One region of the Geobacillus sp. FJAT-46040 genome, then DNA from elsewhere that is predicted to be linked to it. Evidence: riboswitches for the same ligand, from Rfam matches in the RefSeq annotation. Region 1 holds a riboswitch; the other holds the start of a gene.
The links. A riboswitch is a leader RNA that binds a small molecule or an ion and turns the genes downstream of it on or off. The one in region 1 is predicted to bind thiamine pyrophosphate.

Region 1 (4,388 bases):
CGAACGCAATATGGCGGTAAAGCGGGTGTTGCCGCTTGATGTCGGCGCCTAGCAGCATATACTCTCCGTCCGTGCGGATGAGTTGCATAAGCGCGTGCAGCAACGTGCTTTTACCGGCGCCGTTTTTTCCGGTGACGGCAATCCATTCGCCGGCGTGCACCGTTGCTTCAGGAACATAGATTTTCGCCTCCCGGCCGCGGAACCCGCGAAAACGGGCGAGGCGAAGAAGCTCCTCGCCTTGATGGCGATTTCGCCGCCTTGCCGTCCGGTCATAGTCATCCCAGACGCCTGGATACCAAATCCCTTCAGCGGCAATGACGTCTTTATAGTCGGAAAACACCGCCTTCGCCTCGCCGTCGGCGATGATGCGCCCATCGCGGCTGAACAAGACAATGCGATCCACAAAGTCGAGCACATGGTCAATTTTATGCTCGACGATGATGACCGTTTTGCCGCGGCCCACCTGCTTCACCGTTTGCCATACCGCCTTCGTCCCTTCTTCATCAAGCAGCGCCGTCGGCTCATCCAAAAACAAGACATCCGGCTCAAGCGCCAGCACCGAAGCAAGAGCCAATCGCTGCTTCATTCCACCGGAAAGCGTATGAATATCCGTATGCGGAGCGATCTCCAAACCGACTTGGTTCAGCAGGGCACGGATGCGGACGGGCATCTCGTGGCGCGGCACGCTTCGATTTTCGAGGGCAAAAGCGATTTCCTCGTCCGCATACGGCATGCAAAATTGCGCATCAGGATCTTGGAAAACATAGCCCCACCGTTCCGGCCGCTTAAGGCGCTCCGCTTTCATCGGCACATCGATCGAGCGGGGAATGATGCCAGCCATCACTTGCAATAATGTCGACTTGCCGCATCCGGACGGACCAAGGAGGAGCACTTTCTCCCCCTCGGCAATCGAAAGCGACAAGTCGCGAAACAGCAGCCCGTCGCTCCCGGGAAATTTCAGGCGCAGCCGATCAATCGCAATTGCTTGTTTCATCGCCATTCGCCGCCTTACCGGTTCAATGCATCGTAATCGTCTTTCGAGGCCGGCCGCCACATTTGCGTCACCCCGGTTTTCTCAAGCGCCTTGGCCAACGAGACAGCGAACACGCCGGCAATGAGGATGGCGCCGATAAAACGCGCCAGCAAAAAGAGCGCCATATTCCATGGGGCGAGCGCCTCAATATAGCCTTTGTAAAAGTCCATGATGAGCGAGCCAATCGTCGCGCCGACCGCGCTTAGCGATACGACGAGCACGTCAAACCGCCGATAGCGGAACGCCGCAAACACGAGCTCGGCAAACAGCCCTTGAATGAATCCATAAATGAGCACTTCAAGCCCCCATTGCGATCCCATGATCAGCTCGCCGGACGAAGCCGCAATCTCCGCGAGCAACGCCACCCCTGGCTTGCGAATAAGCAAATAAGCGAGCGAGGAGGCGATAAACCACATGCCGTAAATGAATTGATCGAGATGAAACCCTACTGCTCCCACCGCGCTATATAGCGGTCCCCATAATTTGTAAATAACGCCAAACACAATCGCAATGACGATCGTCGTTAAAATATCCACCAATTTTAACCCTTCTGTCTTCACTTCCATCCTGTTCTCCTCCTTGTCTCACGTCAACGGCTCGCCGCCAATTCAGCCGACGGCCACTGCTCAAGCCGATACGCCATCTCCCAAAACTCGTACTCATATTCGCTGCTGATGAGGAAATGCCGCTTCATCCGATGGCGATCCTCTTCGGTGACCTCGTCAGCGATGTCGTCAAGCCGCGCGATTTGCTCTTCCACAAGCGAGCGGAACCAGTCCGAACTGTAGGTGCCGATCCATTTTTCATAAATCGGATCGTTCGGGCGGCACGTTTTCAAGCGCTCGCCAATTTCGTAATACAGCCAGTAGCACGGCAAAATGGCGGCGATAACATCACCGAGATGCCCTTCGTACGCCGCGCGGTACATGTGCGACGTATAGGCGTACGCCGTCGGCGCCGGAATGAACGCCGCCCTTTCCTCTTCTGTAATGCCCAAGAGCTCGGCGAACGTTTCATGCAGAGACAGCTCGGCTTCGCACGTGCTTTGTGCATGGTGCGCCAACCGGGCTGTCGTCGCCAAATCCGGCGATTTCGCCGCCCCGATCGCCTGAACGCGGGCAAAATGGCGCAAATAATAGGCATCTTGCATCACGTAATAGCGAAACTTCTCGCGCGCAAGCGTCCCTTGGCCAAGCTCCTGAACAAACGGATGGCGGAAACTCGCCTGCCAGATCGGATCGGCCGCTTGGCGCAATTGTTTGGCAAATGACATTCGTTTTCCCCCTTTTTGGCAAAATAAAAACGCCGCTTCCTTTGCCGATTGGCGTAAAGAAAGCGGCGTGGGCATGCGACGTTGGCAAGGCAAAGCCTAGCCTTGCTGTGCTGCTCCTCCACTTCCCTACGCTGGCATTACCCAGATCAGGTGCTAAGGGTCTCAAAGGCACACTTTGATCTCAGCCTTTCTAAAGGCTCCCCTAGTGGATGATGGTGCAATTTTCAGTTTTCTTTACACTTAATCATACCATGGCACGAACGATTGTCAATCTTTTTTTCTCCGACGTTGCGCTATGCGTTGCAATCCGCTATGATGGAAACGCAGCAATTGACGACGGAATGGGAGTGGAAACGATGGCGAAGGTCATCCTGAAAAGAGAACGGAAAAAACGGCTTGAGCAAGGGCATCCATGGATTTTTCAAAGTGAAGTTGACCGCATCGAAGGCGATGCTGCGCCGGGCGACTTCGTTGACGTTTACAATCATCAAGGGTATTGGCTGGCGAAAGGATATATCAACCCCGCTTCGCAAATCATCGTCCGCGTCTTGACGCAAAACCCAAACGATGAACTCGATGAGCGCTTTTTCATCGACCGCATCCGTCAGGCGTGGGCGTACCGTGAACGGATGATTCCCGGCGTTCGCTCCTGCCGCGCCGTCTATGGCGAAGCCGACTTTTTGCCCGGATTGATCGTCGACAAATATGAAGATGTGCTTGTTGTGCAAATTTTGGCGCTCGGCATGGAAAGGCGGAAAGACTGGATTTTGCGCGGCTTGCTTGACGTGTTTGCCCCAAGGGCCATTTATTTGCGCAACGATGTGTCCGTTCGGGAGCTTGAGGGTCTCAAACAAGAAAAAGGCTTTTGGTACGGGGAAGCGGAAACGGAAATCGAAATCGAGGAAAACGGCGTGAAATACATCGTCGATATTGAAAACGGACAAAAAACCGGCTTTTTCTTCGACCAACGGCAAAACCGCGCCGCTCTTCGTCCGCTCATCGGTCCGGAGACAACCGTGCTCGACTGCTTCACCCATACCGGCTCGTTTATGCTAAACGCTTGTCTGTATGGGGCAAAACATGCTACTGCCGTCGATATTTCCGAACATGCCATCGAAACGGCGAAACGGAACGCCGCGTTAAACGGATTCACGAACGTTGAATTTGTCGTCGCCAACGCCTTCGACTATTTGCGCGAATCAGTGCGCGCCGGCAAACAGTGGGATGTCGTCATCATCGACCCGCCGGCATTCGCGAAATCGGCCCATGCCGTCCCGAAGGCGCTGCGCGGCTATAAAGACATTAACTTAAACGGATTGAAGCTTGTCAAAGACGGCGGCTTTTTCGTCACATCAAGCTGCTCGTACCACGTCCGCCCGCACCTATTTCAAGAGATGATCGCTGATGCGGCATTTGACGCGAAAAAAGTGCTGCGCCAAGTATATTGGAACGGCGCCGGCTACGACCACCCGAAACTCCTTGCCGCGGAAGAAGGCGACTACTTAAAATTCGCCATTTACGAAGTGCATTCCCGGCGGTGACGAGCCGCCCTCAAAGGCCGTTTCGATGCGCCGCTGGGCAGAAAAAACGCCTAGGGGTTATCCCTAAGCGTTTTTTCGTTCCCGGGGGCGAAGCGATTGTTCTTTATGCAAGACCGACAGATAGACAAGCATCGAAAGGAACACCGAACCGCTAGCAGCTAAATAAATGCTCGGATAGCCGAACCAATGGCTGATTTGGCCAAACACTATCGCCCCGACGCCGACCCCTAAATCAAAAAACGAGAAAAATGTCGCGTTCGCCATTCCCTTGCGGTGGGCAGGCGCCCGCTCGACGGACCACGCCTGCAGCCCCGGTTGCACCATGCCAAAGCCGAAACCGTACAGCACCGCCGCCAAAAGCAACGCCCATTCTCCCGGCAGCCAAGCGAGAAGAAGCATCGCCAGCAAAATAAGCCCCGCACCAGGGAGAAAGACGGCCCGATGCCCTTTTCGGTCATACAACTGGCCAGCGAACGTTCGCGTCACCATCAAGGCAAGCGCGTAAAGCAAAAAGTACAGTTGCAGGCCGCCGATCTGTTTT
Region 2 (4,388 bases), 250 kb from region 1:
TTGCATTCTATCAAAATGACTTGTTATGAAGGAAAACAGAATCGAACAATCGGAAAATCTTTATTGCAACTTATATAGAAAAAAGGAGGAGAATGGATTGTCGTTAAGCGCTTATATCATTCGCACAATGTTCGTTGTCATTCCTGGCACAGCGGCGATCGGCATGGCCACATGCCTGGTCAACGGCATTCGCGGGGCGGCATTTTGGTGGACGCTTGTTGCTACGGTGCTGTTTGGCGCGATGCTCGGCTTCGTTTCGGCAACGCTCAACTATCGACGGTTTGTTGCCCCGATTGCCGTTATTAACGAACATTTAGGCAAGATGACAGGCGGAGATTTGACGGTGCGCATACCGCTTGATCGCGTGCAGCAGCTGCGGCCGATTGCGGCGTCGTTAAACGATATGGCAGATGCTTGGCAAAGTGTGATGGGGCAAATCCAACATCATGCCGAAGAAGTAGCGCAATATTCTCAGCAGCTTGCCGCTGTCGCCGAACAGACGACGAAAGCGACAGAGCAAATTGCGACAACGATGGAAACGCTTGCGGCAAGTGCGGAGGAACAGGCCGATGCTGTCCGCACCACCGCTGCGTCCGTGCATGATATTTCCCAAACATTGAGCGACGTCGCTTGCCATACGAAAGATGTGGCGCACCGCGCCGAGAAAACGTCGGCGAAAGCAGAGGACGGCAAGCAGTCAATCGGACAAATGTCCGAGCAAATGCAGTTCATTTACGATCATGTGCAAACGCTCGGCCAGGTGGTGAAAGGGCTTGGGGAGCGCTCCAACGAGATTGGACAGATTACGGAAGCGATCACCGGCATTGCGTCGCAGACGAATTTGTTGGCGCTCAATGCGGCGATCGAAGCGGCGCGCGCCGGCGAGCAAGGGAAAGGGTTTGCGGTTGTCGCGGACGAAGTGAGGAAGCTCGCAGAACAATCAGCGCGCTCAGCGCAACAAATTTCCGAGCTGATCGGTTACATTCAAGAAGAAACGAAGCGGGCAGTTGCGTCTGCCGAACAGGTGATCGCCGAAGTGGCGAAAGGATTGAACGTTGCGGCGGCATGCGGCCAATCATTTGCCCATATCCGTGAGGAGGTCGGCCAAGTGAGCAAACAAATTGGACAAGTATCGTCCGCCATCGAGCAAATGACGGAGCATGCTCGTCAAGTGAACGACGCACTCCAACAGATGACCAATATTGTCGAACAGTCAGCGTCTGGTGCGGCCAACGTATCGGCAGCGACCCAGGAACAAATGGCTTCCGTCGAGGAAATCGCCTCTTCGTCGACATCGCTCGGTCAGATGGCGGACGAGATGCGGGCAATGCTGAAGAAATTTTCTGTGTGAGTGAGGAAAAGGACGCTTTCTTCGAGAAAGAGGGGCTTTCAAACGACGTGTGGGAGTCAACGTTTGGAATAAAATGGTTTGCATCTTTGCCAATTGCCTGATAAAATAAAAAAAGTCAGTCATCATTGTGATACGCTTATCTGCTAGGGGAGTCCGAGAGCCGGGCTGAGAAAAGAACGCGATGAAGTTCTTTGACCCTTTGAACCTGATCTGGGTCATGCCAGCGTAGGGAAGCAGGCAGCGGGAACAGATGGACGTGTCTTGTTCATTTGGCCTTTTGCCTTCGATCAGGTTCCGGTGTCGGAACCTGTTTTTATTTTGAATCGGCCGCCATCGCCTATTCTCGTGTTTGCCCCGCTTCAGACGGTGTGGCTTCAGATCTGATTTTTCATCATTTTATGTTGAAAGGGGAAGCCACGCATGGAAAACATCCGCTCGTTTATGTCGTTTCCGGAAAGCCGCAAAGTGTACATCGAAGGGTCGCGCCCGGATGTGCGCGTGCCGATGAGAGAAATTGCTTTGTCGCCAACGAAAACGCCGCAAGGAATGGTGGAAAACAAACCGGTGCGTGTCTACGATACGACGGGCCCGTATACGGATCCCGATTTTGAACCGGACGTGGAGAAAGGCTTGCCTCCTCTTCGTCGCCGCTGGATTGTCGAGCGCGGCGATGTGGAGGAAATGGAGCGGTCTTCTGTTGCGATCCAACGTTCGCTTCCGTTTGTGCGCCGTCCATTGAGGGCAAAGCCCGGAAAAACAGTGACACAAATGCATTACGCCAAACGGGGGATCATTACGCCAGAAATGGAGTTTGTCGCGATTCGTGAACAAATCGATCCAGAAATTGTCCGCCAAGAAGTCGCCGCTGGTCGGGCCATTATTCCGGCCAATATTAACCATCCAGAGAGCGAACCGATGATCATCGGCCGTCGTTTCCATGTGAAAATTAATGCCAATATCGGCAACTCGGCTGTTTCTTCATCGATTGAAGACGAAGTGGAAAAATTGCTTTGGGCGGTGCGTTGGGGCGCCGATACGGTCATGGATTTGTCGACCGGCAAACACATTCATGAAACACGCGAGTACATCATCCGCAATTCGCCGGTCCCCGTGGGAACGGTGCCGATTTATCAGGCGCTCGAAAAGGTAGGAGGGGTGCCGGAGAAGCTGACATGGGACGTGTACCGCGAGACGCTCATCGAGCAGGCTGAACAAGGAGTCGACTACATGACGATCCACGCCGGTGTGCGGCTTCATTACATTCCGCTCACCGCCAACCGGACGACCGGAATTGTCTCGCGCGGCGGCTCGATCATCGCCCAATGGTGTTTGGCCCATCATGAAGAAAACTTTTTGTATACGCATTTTGAAGAAATCTGCGAGATTTTGAAACAATACGATGTCGCGATCTCCCTTGGCGACGGCTTGCGCCCCGGCTCCATCGCCGATGCGAACGATGAGGCGCAGTTTGCGGAACTGGAAACGCTTGGCGAGCTGACGAAAATCGCCTGGAAGCATGATGTGCAGGTGATGATCGAAGGGCCGGGCCACATTCCGATGCATAAAATTCGCGAAAATGTCGAGCGGGAACAGGACATTTGCCATGGAGCGCCGTTTTATACGTTAGGGCCGCTTGTCACCGACATCGCGCCCGGGTATGACCATATTACGTCAGCGATTGGCGCCGCCATCATTGGCGCTTATGGAACGGCGATGCTTTGTTACGTAACGCCCAAAGAACATTTAGGGTTGCCGAATAAAGAGGACGTACGCGCCGGGGTCGTGGCCTATAAAATCGCCGCCCATGCGGCTGATCTGGCAAAAGGGCATCCAGCCGCTCAGCAGCGTGACGACGCGCTCTCGAAAGCGCGCTTTGAATTTCGTTGGAACGATCAGTTCAACTTGTCGCTTGACCCGGAACGGGCTCGTGAGTACCATGATGAAACATTGCCGGCCGAGGCGGCGAAAACAGCTCATTTTTGTTCGATGTGCGGGCCGAAGTTTTGTTCGATGAACATTTCGCACGAGCTGCAGCGGCAAATCAAAGAGGAAGGGATGAAAGAAAAAGCGCAACAATTTATTCGGCAAGGCTCGTCGCTGTATCAATGACAAGAAGCGGGCTGCGATGCTCGGCATGGTGGAGAGAATATGGAAGTTCGATCAACGGAAAAAGCATGAGCTGGAAGGCGCTCAGTGCTGATCGAAGCAGCGGAGGGGGGCGAACGTTCATTGCCCCTCTTGTTTGTTCTGCAAATTGGTGCGGTTCCTTATTATTTTAAAAATATATAATTTTTAAAAAATATATTTACAAATCGTTTCGGATTGATTATGATAATGGCATAAGGTGCAAATTTCTAGTCATAGAATGATCATGCGGGGAAAACTGCGCAGTCTATCGCGGCGCCTTCGCCGGCGCTTCGCTTCCATAGACAGCGGCCAGTTGCGTCATCGAACCGTGGATGATGCCGGCCGCTTTTTTTTATGGCGAAAGGGCCGGGTTTCAGAAGGTGGATCGCGTTTTTCTAGCAGCTTAGTGAAAAAATAACCCCTTCTCCTGCATCGACCGCTTTTCGAGAAAAAAGATTTTGATGATGTCTTGATGTGAGAAAGCCATTGGTATGATAGGCTGCTTCTTGAACGTGAGACGGGCATGAGGGGGATGGGCGTGCGCATAAACTGAAACGAAGGGCTATGAGGAGGGATGGGATTGAACACATTTTCCGATATTGTGCAGACGATGCCGCCATATTTGTTCTCCCGATTTCAGAAGAAAAAAGAAGAATTGCTAAAGATCGGGGTCGATGTCATTGATTTAGGGATCGGCGCCCCCGATTTGCCGCCCCCTTCCTTTGTCATCGAAGCGTTGAAAGAAGCGCTCGATGCGCCAGAACACTATACGTATTCGCCGTATGGCGGCTGCAGGGAGTATCGGGAAGCGGTCGCGCGTTTTTATGAACGGGAATATGGCGTCAAGATCGATCCGGAGACCGAGGTGTTGGCGTTAATCGGCTCGAAAGAAGGAATCGTCCATTTGCTG

Region 2: linked by a shared signal. The riboswitch ahead of thiC (phosphomethylpyrimidine synthase ThiC) and the one ahead of tenA (thiaminase II) in region 1 are both predicted to bind thiamine pyrophosphate.

The regions. Positions count from the first base shown of each region.
Region 1 is NZ_NISS01000001.1:2,301,622-2,306,009, forward strand. It holds gene CD000_RS12170 (ABC transporter ATP-binding protein) at 1-994, opposite strand, end outside; gene CD000_RS12175 (ECF transporter S component) at 1,009-1,599, opposite strand; gene tenA (thiaminase II) at 1,623-2,306, opposite strand; TPP riboswitch at 2,413-2,520, opposite strand; gene CD000_RS12185 (class I SAM-dependent rRNA methyltransferase) at 2,663-3,847, shown strand; gene CD000_RS12190 (MFS transporter) at 3,911-4,388, opposite strand, start outside.
Region 2 is NZ_NISS01000001.1:2,550,010-2,554,397, reverse strand. It holds gene CD000_RS13670 (methyl-accepting chemotaxis protein) at 98-1,351, shown strand; TPP riboswitch at 1,487-1,600, shown strand; gene thiC (phosphomethylpyrimidine synthase ThiC) at 1,772-3,460, shown strand; gene CD000_RS13660 (aminotransferase class I/II-fold pyridoxal phosphate-dependent enzyme) at 4,059-4,388, shown strand, end outside.